DNA from 3 places in the Pseudoalteromonas sp. MMG024 genome. Region 2 is predicted to be linked to each of the others. Evidence: predicted binding sites of a transcription regulator. Region 2 holds the regulator's gene; each other region holds the start of a gene.
What was found. The regulator FliA, encoded in region 2, starts transcription of late flagellar genes. The targets are predictions, from matches to a motif close to CTAAAGNTNNNNNNNNNNNNGCCGATA.
Positions count from the first base shown of each region.

Region 1: a site for FliA is predicted at 3,826-3,852, ahead of L1068_RS09415 (flagellin). Genes of this name have one in related genera too.
Region 3: a site for FliA is predicted at 1,317-1,343, ahead of flgM (flagellar biosynthesis anti-sigma factor FlgM). Genes of this name have one in related genera too.

Region 1 covers NZ_JAKFZO010000008.1:91,918-97,422, forward strand. Annotated here, with positions in the region: gene flgK (flagellar hook-associated protein FlgK) at 1-1,543, shown strand, start outside; gene flgL (flagellar hook-associated protein FlgL) at 1,549-2,784, shown strand; gene L1068_RS09410 (flagellin) at 2,952-3,773, shown strand; gene L1068_RS09415 (flagellin) at 3,910-4,728, shown strand; gene L1068_RS09420 (flagellin) at 4,940-5,505, shown strand, end outside.
Region 2 covers NZ_JAKFZO010000013.1:105,478-110,982, reverse strand. Annotated here, with positions in the region: gene flhF (flagellar biosynthesis protein FlhF) at 1-1,154, shown strand, start outside; gene L1068_RS13990 (MinD/ParA family protein) at 1,147-2,004, shown strand; gene L1068_RS13985 (RNA polymerase sigma factor FliA) at 2,013-2,729, shown strand; gene cheY (chemotaxis response regulator CheY) at 2,780-3,163, shown strand; gene L1068_RS13975 (protein phosphatase CheZ) at 3,180-3,953, shown strand; gene L1068_RS13970 (chemotaxis protein CheA) at 3,968-5,505, shown strand, end outside.
Region 3 covers NZ_JAKFZO010000008.1:79,784-85,288, forward strand. Annotated here, with positions in the region: gene L1068_RS09325 (LPP20 family lipoprotein) at 49-516, shown strand; gene L1068_RS09330 (flagellar protein FlgN) at 545-958, opposite strand; gene flgM (flagellar biosynthesis anti-sigma factor FlgM) at 962-1,282, opposite strand; gene flgA (flagellar basal body P-ring formation chaperone FlgA) at 1,414-2,130, opposite strand; gene L1068_RS09345 (chemotaxis protein CheV) at 2,271-3,203, shown strand; gene L1068_RS09350 (protein-glutamate O-methyltransferase CheR) at 3,215-4,045, shown strand; gene flgB (flagellar basal body rod protein FlgB) at 4,109-4,513, shown strand; gene flgC (flagellar basal body rod protein FlgC) at 4,516-4,938, shown strand; gene L1068_RS09365 (flagellar hook assembly protein FlgD) at 4,951-5,505, shown strand, end outside.

The DNA of each region.
Region 1 (5,505 bases), on a different contig from region 2:
CTATGCGAATGAAGCTAATTCACTTATCACTAAGATTAGCGAGCTAAACTTATCAATTGCTTCTGGAACATCGGGGCCTGATGGCAGTGCTCTAAATGGCACTATCAATCAGCGTGATTTGGCAATTAAAGAGCTATCTGAATACATCGACATTGAAACACTTGATGGTCCAAATGGTGAAAAACTTGTATTTATGGGCACGGGTGAAGCTGTTGTAATGGAAGATGGCGCGTTTAATTTATTTTCAATTTCTGGTGATCCTGACCCCAATTTTAAAGATTTAAAATTAGATGTGGATTCAGGCAAAGCTATACCGCTTGAAGTGAATACCAGTGTACTAAAAGGAAAAATTGGCGGGCTACTAGCTTACCGTGAAGAAATACTTATTTCGTCACAAAACAAGTTAGGCCAATTGAGCCTAGCAATGGCGGATGCATTCAATCAGCAAAATAGGCTTGGATTAGACGGCGATGGTGAGCTTGGCGGCGATTTATTTAACATTCCAACCGCAGGTGCTTATTCCTATGCAGCGAACACGGGGACGGCTCAAATAAGTGGAACCATTGAGCCAGGTAAAGGCAGTGAGTTACCGCCAAATGATTTTTTAATTGAGTATACAGCAGCGAACCAAATTACAGTTACTGCGCTTGATTCATATGGCGACCCAATTGGTACGCCTATTGTTGCAGCTGTCGCTGCTGGGCAGGCTAATTCGGGCACAGCGGTAGGCGGAGAGCTTTTTGGTTTGCAAATTAATGTAGGAGCAGGCGCTGCAGTTGGTGATAAATTTGAACTTAAACTTAACTCAGAGGCATCGACGAGCTTCGATCTTGCGACCATGCGACCGGAAGATTTAGCGTTAGCTTCACCGATACGCACTAACAGTGACTTAGCCAACAGAGGGTCAGGTAATATAGCGTCAAGCACTGTTTCTGACACCACTGCACCAGGATTTAATCCAGGTCCTCCGCCAGTTTTAGCTAATGGCACCATTACACTAACTAAAACGGCAAATCCTAATGAGTTTACAATTACTGATGGTGCACCACCCGTAACGAATACGGTTGTTTTGACACCGCCTTATGACAATGTTTTGGCACAAGCAGGTGCACCATACAATACCTATGGTTTTGATTTTAACCTTGAAGGTATAGCAGAAACGGGTGACTCATTTACGATTGAGTTTAATACTGATGGCTTTGACGATAGCCGAAACGGCCTTTTACTGGCAGATATTCAAAATCGAGAGTTAGTGAGGTCAAGTGCTATCGTAACCAATGGTGATAACCTCACTAAGATTAATGAAGCATACGGTAATATAGTGACTGATGTTGGTATGAAAACTGCGCAAGCTAAAACCAATCAAGTGGCATTTGATGCGTTAGCTAATCAATCTAATGCGTGGTATGAGTCGATTTCAGGTGTAAATTTAGACGAAGAAGCGGCTAACTTATTACGTTATCAACAATCTTATGCGGCAGCGGCAAAGATCTTAAGTACCGCAAGCACAGTGTTTGACACAATACTTAATGCAGCGAGGTAGTCGAGATGCGTTTATCGAATAATATTATGTATCAAAATAGCCTCGATAGTATTTTGAGTGGCCAAGAGAAACTTGTAGATTCTCAACTGAGAGTGAATACGCAGAAAAAGGTACTAACAGCAGCGGATGATCCCGCCGCTATGGCACAAGCGAACTTGATTACGAAAAAACTAGAACTGAATGACCAGTTTGACAAGAATATGAGTTTCTTACGCGGGCGCTTAGAAGTAGAAGAAAATGCGCTAAAAAGTATGAATACGCAAATAGAGCGAGCACGCGAACTTTCTATTCAAGCTGGTAATGGTGCATATACTCACACCGACCGTGAGGGTATTAGTAAAGAACTAGCTGAAATTCAAAAAAGTTTACTTGATTTGATGAATACGCGCTCTGAAGATGGGCGTTTTATTTTCTCTGGTTTTCAAGATAGTAAAGCGGCTTATTCTTACGATAGTGCTAGTCAAACTTATACATACAACGGCGATCAGGGTAATCACTCGATTCAAGTTGCTACTTCAACTTATATTCAAGCTACTGACAATGGTGCAGATTTGTTTGAAAAAACGAAAGCGCGGCTAAATGTTGCCAGTAATGCGATGACAATATTGCCGGGGGCAATTACCGCGGGCAGTGTGTATGTTAAGCAACAAGCTGAATTTGATCAATTTCACGCTAACTATTATGACCCGCTCACACCCGCGAATAATACTTTCAATGTAGTCGTTACGGCTGGCGCACCAGATCAGTACGAGATCAGACAAAATGGCTCGCCACTAGTACCTGCTGTCACTGGAGATTTTACCGGTGAGTCAATAGAATTTGCTGGCATGGAGATATCGCTACAAGGTGCTGCGCCAGGGCAAGCTGATTTTACGCTAGAAACACCTACCAACAAGAACATTTTAAACACATTAGAAGGGCTTATTTCGGTACTTGAAAATCCTGCAAGTACGCAGGCTCAATTGCAAGAGACGCTTGCAGATTCAGTTGTAGAGTTAGATAATGCGCAAGAGGCAATTACTTTCACCCGGGCAAGTATTGGGGGGAGATTAAATGCCGTTACAAGGAATGAAAATGCCAATTCCGGAGAGGAAATCGTAAACGTTGCCACCAAGGCAAGTTTATTAGAGGCCGATATGGCTGAAGCAATCAGCGAATTGAAGAAAAATGAAACCGCGCTACAGGCCGCGCAAGCGACATTTGGCCGAGTTTCAGGTTTAACTTTGTTTGATTATATATAAGTTGGCACGTTTAATGCTTTTAAGTTAGTGCGTCAAAGACGCAACTTAGTGCAAACGTTAAAGTTCGCTTTAACAAAGCACTTCCCGTCATGAGAGCCGGGAGTACTAACAGTAGCGCAAAGAAGGAGAGAGCTTTGCGCCACTGTATTCTAACTTAGGAGAAAAAAATGGCTTTATATGTAAATTCCAATATAACGTCACTTAATGCTCAAAGGCAGTTAGCGAACTCAACCAATGCATTAAGTACTTCGTTCCAACGTTTATCATCAGGTCTTCGTGTTAATAGTGCAGCAGATGATGCGGCAGGTTTGCAAATAGGTACTCGTTTACAATCGCAAGTAAATGGTGCTAATCAAGGTGCACGTAACGCAAATGATGGTATTTCACTGTCGCAAACCGCAGAAGGTGCGTTAGAAGAAACAACAAACATGCTACAACGTATGCGTGTTTTATCAATTCAATCGGCAAATGGTTCAAACACAGATTCAGACCGTGATGCGCTGCAAAAAGAATTTGCTGAATTACAATCTGAAATAGACCGTGTGGCAACAGATACAACGTTTGGTGGCGTAAATATCTTAAACGGTACATACGACACAGATTATCAAGTTGGTCCTGATGCGAACCAAACGATTCAGGTGAAAATTACCACCAATATGAACACAACAGGGCTTGCTCTTTCGGATGATTCAATCAGTACTGCGGCAGGAGCTCAAACTGCAATTGCAGCACTTGATGATGCTTTGTCTACAGTAAATGCTGTACGCGCTGATCTAGGTGCGAAACAAAACCGCTTTAGTTCAACTATTCGTAACTTAAAAAGTGTTGCTGAAAATGTTTCAGCATCGAAGTCTCGTATTATGGATACAGACTTTGCGGCGGAGAGTGCGGCATTAGCACGTAATCAGGTTCTGCAGCAAGCATCGAGCACAATGTTGGCGCAAGCTAACCAACAACCTCAAATCGCGTTGTCACTTCTTCAGGGATAATAGCTCTAAAGCCCTTGATTTATCGGGGGCTTTAAATTTTATTAAGTTTTTTCTAAAGTCATTTTCATTGTTGTCGATATCTTAATCAAACGAGTTGTTTGGCGGTAAACACCGCAGATAGAAGAGGGCGAGAATCATGGCTTTATATGTAAATTCAAACATCACATCATTGAACGCACAGCGTCAATTATCAAATTCAACAAACGCGTTAAGCACGTCTTTCCAGCGTTTATCATCTGGTTTACGTGTTAACAGTGCAGCGGACGATGCAGCAGGTTTACAAATTGGTACACGTTTACAATCGCAAGTAAATGGTGCAAACCAAGGCGCACGTAACGCGAACGATGGTATTTCACTAGCTCAAACAGCAGAGGGTGCGCTAGAAGAAACATCAAACATGTTGCAACGTATGCGTGTTTTATCGATTCAATCGGCGAATGGTTCAAACACTGATTCAGACCGTGATGCACTACAAAAAGAGTTTGCTGAATTATCAGCAGAGATAGACCGTGTAGCAAGTGATACAACGTTTGGTGGTGTAAATATCTTAGATGGTACATACGATACAGACTATCAAGTAGGACCAGATGCGAACCAAACAATTCAGGTGAAAATTACCACTAACATGAACTCAACTGGCCTTGCACTTTCAGATGATTCGATTAGTACAGCAGCAGGTGCGCAAACAGCGATTACAGCACTAGATGATGCTTTATCGATTGTAAATGGTGTGCGAGCTGACTTAGGTGCGAAGCAAAACCGTTTTAGTTCGACTATTCGTAATTTAAACAATGTTTCAGAAAACGTATCGGCGTCGAAATCACGTATTATGGATACAGACTTTGCGGCGGAGAGTGCGGGTCTTGCTCGTAATCAGGTGCTACAACAAGCATCAAGCTCAATGTTAGCCCAGGCAAATCAACAGCCACAAATCGCATTATCCCTAATTGGTTAACACTCTCTCCTAATTAATCAAGTTAGTACTCCCTCTCTCATAAGAGCAGCCATTTGGCTGCTTTTTTTATTTTGTGATTTAAAAAAGTGCAAAAAATTACAGGTTTTTTCTAAAGAAATTATTCCCACTGTCGATATAGTTTTTAGTTAAAGAAATTAATTAGATAACAGTTCTTTTTAGCATAATTGCTTAGAACTAGAGGGTGAACATTATGGCTTTATATGTAAATTCAAACGTCACATCATTGAACGCACAGCGTCAATTATCGAATTCAACAAATGCGTTAAGCACGTCCTTCCAACGTTTGTCATCTGGTTTACGTGTTAACAGTGCAGCAGATGATGCGGCTGGTCTTCAAATTGGTACACGTTTACAATCGCAAGTAAATGGTGCAAACCAAGGCGCACGTAATGCAAACGATGGTATTTCACTATCGCAAACAGCGGAAGGTGCGCTAGAAGAAACATCGAACATGCTGCAGCGTATGCGTGTTCTGGCAATTCAATCAGCAAATGGTTCAAATACAGCATCAGATCGTGCAGCATTGCAAAAAGAGTTTTCTGAGCTATCGAGTGAAATCGACCGTGTAGCAAGTGATACAACGTTTGGTGGTGTAAATATTTTAGATGGAACATTTACAGCTGATTTCCAGGTTGGTCCAGATGCGAACCAAGTGATCAATGTCGCTATCGCAACAAGTATGGGGGCAACAGGTTTAGCTGTAAACGATGACACAATTGCGACTGCATCTCAGGCTCAGACAGCGATTACCGCAAT
Region 2 (5,505 bases):
CAGCGACCCCTGAAAAACAAGCAGCGGTAGCAGATAGTTTATCGGCATTACTTGAGCGCCAAGCGAAAAAATCACCTCAATTTGATAAAGCACCTGAGCCAAAGCAGCCTCGTAATTGGTTTGATGACGATGATTCACTCACATCGACACAGCAAGATGCCCTCGATAACTTTGCTAAGCCAAAGCAACAAAGCAGTTATGGTAACCAAGCTCAGTCGCTTGATGAAATGCAAGCGATGCGTGATGAAATGGCATCGATCAGACAGTTACTTGAGCACCAACTTTCTGGTTTAATGAATGAAGATATGGCGCGCCGTGACCCAACTCGTGCTCTTTTACTTGACCGTTTGAAAGGCATGGGTATCAGTGAGGCAGTAGCGGACCAGCTTGCGTGTTTTATTCCAGATGATGTAGCACCGCGTCAAGCGTGGCAAGAAACACTTAATATGCTGAGCAAACAGCTATACACTGCAAATAATGAGATTTTGCGTCGTGGCGGCGTATATGCGCTAGTTGGTCCTACTGGTGTGGGTAAAACTACCACAGTTGCAAAGCTAGCTGCGCTTGGCGCACAAAAATTTGGCGCCAACAATATTGCGCTAATCACAACAGATACTTATCGTATTGGCGCATATGAGCAATTATCGACTTATGGTCGCATTATTGGCTGCCCAGTAAAGCAAGTTAAAAATGCAGAAGAACTCACTGAAATTCTTTATCATTTAAGAAATAAGCGTCTAGTATTAATTGATACAGCAGGAATGAGCCAACGAGATATACGTTTGACTGAGCAACTCAACACGTTAATGCGCAATAGCCGAGTAGATATTCGCAGTTACCTTGTGTTAAGTTCAACAGCACAGCTTGAAGTACAGCAAGAGGCGATTAAACAGTTCAAACAGGTACAGTTAAGTGGTTGTATCTTCACAAAACTTGATGAATGTCTAAGTTTAGGTGAAATTATCAGTGTAGCCATTCAAAATCGTCTGCCAATAGGCTATCTTACCAATGGGCAGCGTGTACCAGAGGACATTCGTGTGGCAAATGCGGAAAAATTGGTCAGCAAAGCTCAGCAGCTGTATGCAAAACGAACAAACGCGCAAGCAAGACGTGCATCAAGCATGGCGCATCAAGCAGTAGGAATGTATGATTAACCCAGAATTAGATCAAGCTAGTGGCCTGCGGAAAATGAAAAACAACAACAAGGCTGTAAAAGTAATTGCGGTAACTGGAGGTAAAGGGGGTGTTGGAAAAACCAATGTCTCTCTTAACATGGCAATTGCCATGGCTCAGCAAGGCCAAAAAGTACTGGTACTCGATGCCGATTTGGGTTTAGCAAACTGTGATGTAATGCTGGGTTTGCGTGTAGAGCGCAACCTTTCTCACGTGCTTTCAGGTGAATGTGACCTCGAAGATATTTTAGTTGAAGGGCCATACGGTATGAAAATTGTACCTGCGACATCTGGCTCTCAAAACATGGTGGAATTAACACCATCTGAACATGCTGGCCTTATTCGCGCTTTTGGCGAATTAGACTCACACTATGATGTACTAGTCGTTGACACAGCGGCCGGTATTTCAGATATGGTGCTTAGTTTCTCTCGCGCTTCACAAGATGTGCTTGTTGTTGTGTGTGATGAACCAACGTCAATAACCGATGCTTATGCACTGATTAAAGTGTTAAGTCGTGAGCACGGTGTATACAAATTTAAAATAGTTGCGAATATGGTACGCAGCTTAAAAGAAGGCCAAGAGCTTTTCGCAAAATTATCAAAAGTAACCGACCGCTTTTTAGATGTATCACTTGAGCTAGTCGCGACAGTTCCATTTGATGAAAATATTCGAAAAGCGATTCGTAAACAAAAAACCATTGTTGACGTATTTCCAAAATCGCCTGCAGCAATTGCGTTCAAAGCACTTGCAACTAAAGCGGCGAGCTGGCCAATTCCAAATCAGCCGTCAGGACACCTAGAGTTTTTCATTGAGAAACTGGTTAGTAATTAGGAACGCCTATGAAAAGAACCGCTGCCTATGCTAATCAAAATCAATTATCGCAACTTGTCGAACAGCATACGCCGTTGGTTAAACGCATTGCCTACCATATTTTAGCGCGTCTGCCGGCAAGCGTGATTGTCGAAGACCTTATTCAGGCGGGCATGATAGGACTAATCGAGGCTGCTAAGAACTTTGATGGCAGTAAAGGTGCGAGCTTTGAAACCTATGCGGGTATTCGTATTCGCGGTGCAATAATCGATGAAACGCGCAAAGGGGACTGGGTACCTCGCTCAGTACATAAAAACGCCCGTGAAGTCGCCGCGGTCATAAATCAGCTAGAATCATCACTCGGGCGTGAACCAAAAGACAGTGAAGTAGCTGAAAAACTTGATATTACGCTAGATGAGTACCATCATATTCTAAGGGATATAAGCAATGGTAAAATTATCGGCATTGAAGATCTCGGTGTTGATGAAGATGTCATCGACGCAGGGCTTGGCAATAAAGAACAAAATCCATTAGTTGATATTCAACAAGATAAATTTAATAAAGCGTTAGTAGAGGCAATACAAACTTTGCCAGAAAGAGAAGCGTTAGTGCTGTCACTTTACTACAATGATGAAATGAATTTAAAAGAAATTGGGCTAATTCTTGAAGTGAGTGAATCAAGGGTGAGCCAAATACATAGTCAGGCCATGGTGCGCCTTAAAGCAAAAGTCCATGACTGGATATAGAATAAAAGTAGTAAGTAAACAATTAGGTGCATACCTCACTGGAGGATATTTTGGATAAAAACATGAAAATTCTTGTAGTTGACGACTTTTCAACGATGAGAAGAATCATTAAAAACCTGTTAAGAGATCTTGGTTTCACAAACGTGCAAGAAGCAGACGATGGTAGCACTGCGCTTCCTATGCTGCAAAACCAAGAGTTTGACTTTGTAGTTACGGATTGGAATATGCCAGGTATGCAAGGTATAGATTTGCTGCGCGCGATTCGCGCGGATGACAGTCTAAAACACATACCGGTACTAATGGTAACTGCGGAAGCCAAAAAAGAGCAGATCATTGCTGCAGCACAAGCAGGTGTAAACGGTTATATCGTTAAACCATTTACAGCAGCAACGCTTAAAACAAAGCTTGATAAAGTTTTTGAGCGTTTAGGCTAACGGGAAGGAGAGGTTTATGTCAGCAAGTGCTGCGCCTCAAATTACCTTAGAACAAGCTAAGCAGCTAGTTGCGTTTCTTGAAAACGATGAGCAACAACAAGCGCAAGAGCTGCTAAAGCAAGTTACGGCAATTGAGCAAGATGAATTATTTGGTGAGGTAGGCAAACTAACTCGTCAACTGCATGATTCATTGAAAAATTTTCAACTTGATACCACTTTATCGGCGTTAACAAATGAGTCTATTCCTGACGCAAAAGAACGTCTCAATTATGTTATGGAAATGACAGAGCAAGCTGCGAATACAACGATGGACGCCGTTGAAGCATCGCTGCCTATTGCCGATAACTTGCAAACAGGTCTCAACAATATTAAGCCCAAATGGGACAAATTAATGTCGCGAGATCTTAAAGTTGGTGAGTTTAAAGTGTTATGTCATGAGCTAAACGGCTTTATGGACGAAGCAAAAACTAATTCTGATAAATTAAATGCATTAATGACAGAAGTGCTCATGGCCCAAGGTTATCAGGACCTCACAGGTCAAGTTATTCGACGTGTGATCGAGCTTGTCCGCGAAGTCGAAGATAGCCTGATTCATATGTTAACCGTGTTTGGCACACCTGTAGAACATGATGAGTCGCCTGAAACGACAATACAACAAGAACAACAAATGGTTGCTGATGGTGAATTAGACCAAGTAGCTGAAGGTCCAATTATAAATGCTGAATCACGTGAAGATGTGGTTTCAGGTCAAGATGAAGTAGACGATCTGCTGTCTAGTTTGGGCTTCTAATCGGAGAAAAATGCATGAGCTTTGATGTCGATGAAGATATTTTACAAGACTTTTTAGTCGAAGCCGGTGAAATCTTAGAGTTGCTCTCAGAACAGTTAGTTGAGCTGGAAAATAATCCAGAAGATGCTGATTTACTGAATGCGATATTTAGAGGGTTTCATACCGTAAAAGGGGGCGCTGGCTTCTTGTCTATGACAGAGCTAGTCGATGCATGTCACGGCGCAGAAAATATTTTCGATGTTTTACGACAAGGCCAACGCAGGGTTACTCCTGAATTAATGGATGTGATTTTACAGGCACTTGATACCATCAATGAAATGTTTGCTCACATTCAAAATCGCGCTCAGCCCGATCCTGCTGACCCGCAGCTACTGGCAGAACTACATAGACTTAGTCAGCCTGAAAGCGCGGATGAAGCACCGGTAGCCGAAGCGCCAGCAGAAGAAATTGTCGAGCCAGAAGCTGTCGAAGAAGACCCGTTTGGTGATATTTTATTTGATGCTGATGCGCCAAGTGATGAAGCACAATCTTCTGGCGATAGCGTTGACGATATTACAGAAGAAGAATTTGAAAGCCTGTTAGATGAGTTACACGGCTCTGGTAATGGCCCTGCCGCTAATGCAGCGCCAGAAGCGAGTGAAAGTAGCGACTCTGATGAAATCACTGATGATGAATTTGAGAGCTTACTAGACGAATTACATGGGGCTGGTTCATTCGGTGGCGGGTCTGAGACGAGTGCACCAGAAAGTGCGGCTCCTGCGGCTTCATCGGGTGACGATGAAGATATTACCGAAGATGAATTCGAAGCCTTACTTGATGAGCTTCATGGCAAGGGCAGTGCGCCAAGCACTGCTGAAAAGTCATTTAATACTGATGCGGTAGCGGCAAAACTGGAAACGCCAACACCACCTCCTGCAGCTAAGCCAACGCCGGCGAAACCAAAAGCGCCAGCGCCAAAACCAGCAGCTGCTAAGCCTGCAGCGCCAAGTGCAGCCAAACCAGCTGCAGCGCCAAGTAAAGCGCCAGCTAAACCGGCAGCGCCACCGGCTGAAACGACAGTGCGTGTTGATACCAAACGCCTTGACCAAATCATGAATATGGTCGGCGAGCTGGTATTGGTTCGAAATCGACTTGTCAGCTTAGGTGCTAACGTTAGCAATGAAAGTATGGGTAAAGCCATTTCTAACTTAGATGTGGTGACCGCAGACTTACAAGGCGCGGTAATGAAAACCCGGATGCAGCCAATCAAAAAAGTATTTGGCCGTTTCCCTCGCGTTGTTCGTGACTTAGCTCGCAGCTTGAAAAAAGAAATTAATTTACAGCTAGTTGGTGAAGAAACCGATTTAGATAAAAACCTTGTTGAGGCACTTGCAGATCCGCTAGTTCACCTTGTACGTAATTCGGTGGATCACGGTATTGAAATGCCAGACGATCGTGAAGCTGCAGGTAAACCACGCACCGGTACGGTGACGTTATCAGCATCACAAGAAGGTGATCATATCTTGCTTACCATTGAAGATGATGGTGCGGGTATGGACGCAGAAAAGCTGAA
Region 3 (5,505 bases), on a different contig from region 2:
CGCGAAAATTGCTAATTCAAATTTAATATGCATTTGTATGGTGGCAACATGTTGAAATCAATTTTCAAAACATCAACTCTGGTAACGAGCTTATATTTATTAGGTGGCTGTAGCCAACTGTTTGATAAACATATTGAATATGAATACCAAACACCAGATAACTACCCAGTGCTGTATGCGGTAGGGTATGCACCGATCAGTTTGCAACCGGGTACAACAACAGAGCAAAAATCGATTATGGCAATGAAGGCATCAAAGCTTGAGGCTTATCGTGAGCTTGCGGAACAAGTTTACGGACAAAAAGTTGACGCGCAAACGAGCGTTAAAGGCCTAATCGCTAGTAATGATACTTTGAAAGTACGTGTGCAAGGTGTTGTACGTGGTGCGAAAGTGACCAAAAGCTACGCTGTGGGTGATACGTATGCGACAGAAGTTGAGCTAGATATGAAATTGGTACATGACTTATACATTGGTCAAACAAAACCAAGAAACGTAAAAAAAGTAACCTACTACTAGCAGGTTACTTTTTTTTAGTAAATTCAGATTACGCTTTTAGCCCGCGAGCAATCGGGTTAGGTAGAGAGAAAGATTTGCCCGTTTTGTCGTATCCGGTATGACTTTTACCAAACAAGATATTTTTTAATTTTTGTGAAGCAATCTGGCTTTGATTTGCTGCTACTTGATTCACGTCATTCTGCTTTTTGCAGTCAACTAATACCTGATTAATTTGGTTGATTGTTGGCTGGTATTCAGCTTTATTAATACCGTCTTGATCAATTAATTTGGCAATGTGTTGGTCACGTTGCTGAATTGACTGCAACGATGTAACTTTGCTTTCAACAACAGATATCAACGATTCATGATCGCGCGCAACTATAGCTTCTAATTCCTGCTTTAGGATGTCAGCCATAGTATTCAACTCATCAAGTTGTTGCGCTAATATCTGTTCTAGATTCATAAACTATCGACCGAAAAGTTTAAATTCAAGTTTATTGATATTTTCAGCAAGTTTCTCTGCGTCAATTTTGTATTCGCCGTTAGCGATCGCTTTTTTCAGCTCGTTTACTTTTTTCTCATCAATACCTGATGATTGCTCCGCTTTTTCATTTAGCTTTTTAAGCTGTTGAGCTTGCGGTGTAATGCTCACTGAATCGCTAGTTGCTTTTGCCGTAGCAGTATTCACTTGCACTTGTTTATTAGCAGTTTCAGACGCTTGCTGCTTAGAGCTTTCAAGCCTGACGTTTGCTTGGCTGTTTGAGCCTTGATTTATTTGATTAACCATGACAGTTCTCTCTACTAAGATTTCACATCTTATGTATCGGCATCTCGGGTACAACCTTTAATAAAAAATGCACTATTTTTATTAAATTTGTAACCTCTTATTTAACCTGAAATTTCTACTAGAGTACAGCGTTAAATTGTGACTTTTACCAGCTCAGTGTTTAAAACTCTTGCCTGAATTTTCTTTTTAGATTTTACATTGCGAATACTAATGTTGTCGCCTATGCGGCCATCTTCAAGCGCTTCACCTTGCGTTTTAATTGTCATGCCTTTAAAGCTTGCCAAAATAGTAATTTTATCGCCTTTACAAATAGTACAAATATAATTGTAGTTGATAGTTTGTCCCGTACGAACATTTCGTTTACTCCGGCTACCTATTAAGTTAGTACTCGATTTAAATTGATTCGAACGCGTTAAGTGTTTTGCAACTTGCTTGCTGGTTAAATGTTGTGCGGTAATTCGTTGCCCTTTACTGATCCCTTGTGCTGCCGTAATCACTTCAACGAGCTCCAATTGCTTCACATGCACAAAAACTTGCCAATTATTTTGATCTAAACACTTAATTTTTATAGTAGATTGCCGATTAGTATTGATAGGGTTTGCGGCACTTACTTGCAACTCGCGCTGACATGTTCGTGTTTTGATACGAGTATCGAGCGGTAATGCCGTAATTGACAACTGCGAATTCGGGTGTCGGTTAGGGTTGGGTTGTCTATTATCCGCAACATAATCTATTGCGATTTGCTGCAATTCTAACTTACTGTAAACCTTTGCTTTGAGTGAAGTCATAGCAAGCGCAGCAATTTGTATTAAAATAAAGAAATAAAGATTTTTTTTAAACAAACTCATAATGTTTCGACTATGCTTTATGGGTAAAACAAGGTATAACTAGCGAGTGTCAAAATTATGGCACATCAATGTTATACGGTAGTACAATAACAAAGAAGCAAGAAGTATTCCTTTTCATTGCTTCAAGTTAGGAGATTGAAATGGCAGGCATTTTAGATTCGGTTAATCAGCGAACGCAACTCGTAGGTCAAAATAGGCTAGAGTTGTTGCTGTTTAAGTTAAAAGGCAGGCAGCGGTTCGGAATTAACGTGTTCAAAGTACGTGAGGTTTTACAGTGTCCTAACTTAACGGCAATGCCAAAATCTAATCATTATGTTAAAGGTGTGGCGCATATACGTGGGCAAACAATTTCGGTTATCGATCTTTCGTTAGCTATTGGTGGTCCAGGGATCCAAGATACAAAAGATTGTTTTATTATCATTACTGAATATAACCGTTCAGTACAGGGCTTTTTAGTCGACTCGGTTGAACGTATCGTTAATATCAACTGGGAATCAATTATGCCACCCCCGTCAGGTTCGGGGCGTTATTCGTATTTAACTGCAGTAACTGAAATCGAAAAGGAACTCGTTGAAATACTGGATGTAGAAAAGATACTGAATGAAATTTGCCCAGTAAACACCGAGGTGAGCGCTGATTTGGTTTCAGATGGTGAAATGCAAAAAGACCTTGGTGAGCGTATTGTATTTATTGCCGATGATTCGACAGTTGCGAGAAACCAAGTGAAACGTGCACTTGAGCCTTTAGGTGTGCAAACTGAGGTGGCAAAAAATGGACGCGAGGCGCTAATTCGCCTGAAAGAAATTGCCGAGAAAGATTGCCAAAGTGTGGTCACTGAACGAGTAGCGCTACTTATTTCAGACGTAGAAATGCCAGAAATGGATGGATATACGCTAACAGCCGAACTAAAGGCTGATCCCAGAACAGCACCGCTTCATGTTATATTACATACATCACTCAGTGGTGTATTTAATCAGGCGATGGTTGAAAAAGTCGGAGCTGATGATTTTATTGCGAAGTTTAACCCAGACGAGTTAGCTACTGCGGTTAAAAAGTGGGTTCATGAAGATTAGACCAGCGAGTAATAAACTTGAACAAAAACTTAGATGATAAAGAATATCAGCAATTTAAAAGCTTTTTAGAACAGCAATGTGGCATTGTACTAGGTGACAATAAACAGTATCTAGTAAAGAGCCGTCTTGCACCTTTAATGGCAAGGTTTGATGTCGACTCTTTATCTGAATTAGTGACTAAAACGCTTAGCCCGCGTGAACGTCAGTTAAGGGCTGCAGTTGTTGATGCAATGACAACTAATGAAACCCTGTGGTTTCGTGATACATATCCATTCGAATTGCTTAAGAATAAACTTTTCCCTGAACTTTCGGAGCTGCGTAGACCTATTAAAATTTGGTCTGCTGCAAGTTCCTCTGGACAAGAACCGTATTCAATCGCTATGAGTGCAGCTGAATTTAAGCAGTCAAAGCCTGGGGCGCTAGCGGGCGTTAATATTGTTGGTACAGATATATCTAACACCATGTTAGATATCTGTAAAAATGCTGAATACGATTCGCTTGCGCTGGCACGAGGTCTTTCACCTGAAAGACGTCGCAAGTTTTTTACGGATTCAGATCACGGTATGGCAAAAGTGAACGATGATATAAAGCGGATGGTGAGCTTTCGTCACTTAAACTTGTTAGATTCGTACGCTCTTATGGGGAAATTTGAAATCATTTTTTGTCGTAATGTGCTGATTTATTTCTCACCGGAAGTTAAAGCGAAAATTATTAAACAATTTCACCAAGCCCTTAGCCCTAAAGGGTATTTGTTTCTAGGCGCGTCTGAATCTATGACCGGATTAAGCGAGGATTTTGAAATGATCCGCTGCAATCCTGGTATCATTTATCAAAAAAAATAATTAGCTAGTAGCTCTGGCTTACTATTTGCATAACTTCTTCAAAGTCACTTTTTTGGAGAAGTTATGGCTATCAGTTTTGACAGAGCACTCGGCATTCATCCGCAAGCTACTCTTGCTCGTTCGCAAAGAGCAGAAGTGCTAGCAACCAATATTGCTAACGCAGATACGCCAAACTACAAAGCGCGAGATATCGATTTTTCAAAAGCCCTTGAGCAGGCTAAATCGAGCCAATCTAAGCGCTTGTCGACCACTCACGAAAAACACTTCGATCTATCTATTAATAGTTTAGAAAGTAACACCTTGTATCGAGTACCCACTCAGCCTGATACCGGTGACGGTAATACTGTGGATATGCAGGAAGAACGTAGTAAGTATGTTCAAAACGCAATGGAGTACCAAGCGAGTATTAACTTTTTAGGCGGTAAGTTTAAAGGCTTGAAAAAAGCACTAGGTGGGCAAGGGGCATAATTATGAGTCTATATAATGTATTTAACATTTCTGGTACTGGCATGAGTGCACAATCTGTGCGTTTAAATACGACTGCAAGTAATTTGTCTAATGCTAACTCAGTGAGTTCAAGTGCAGATGAAACTTACCGTGCACGTCATCCTGTTTTTTCTGCGGAGTTGAGCAAAGCGGTTAATGCGCAACAAGGTGAAGCGGTTGGAGTAAAGGTGCTTGGTATTGTTGAAAGTGACAAACCGCTAAAGCGTGAATTCAATCCAGAGCATCCGCTGGCTGATAAAGATGGTTTTATCTATAAGCCGAATGTCAATGTTGTGGAAGAAATGGCAAATATGATTTCGGCATCACGTAATTACCAAACCAATGTTCAAGTAGCTGATGCAGCGAAACAAATGCTGTCTCGTACTCTGCGCATGGGTCAAAACTAATAGGAGCTGATCATGACAACAAACGTGAGTAACGACAGTTTTATTGATTCAGTTAAATGGAAAACACCGACTGGTGTTCCTGAACAAAATGATAACGATCAGCTAAAACAAGAAGATTTCTTTGCATTGTTAACGCAGCAGTTATCGTATCAAGATCCGACAAAACCTGCGGATAACGATCAGATGATCGCGCAAATGACTAGCTTTTCGATGGCTGATGGTATTAGTCAATTGAATGCAAACTTTGAAAGCTTTGCTTCAACGATGACTTCGAATTCTGCACTACAAGCATCAACTCTGGTTGGTAAAGATGCACTGGTGCCATCAACAGTGCTTGAACTGAGAGATGGCAAAACATCTACAGGTAGTGTAGCGCTGGATACCTCGGCTCATGATGTCACCGTAAAAATCAAAAATGCAGCGGGTGAGGTTGTTCGCACGCTGGATATTGGTTCGAAGACAGCGGGTGCTGCAAAGTTTGAGTGGGATGGCAAAGATGAAAGCGGAAATCCGTTGCCACCTGGCAATTACGCGATGACAGCGGAAGGACGAGTCGCAGATGGTGAG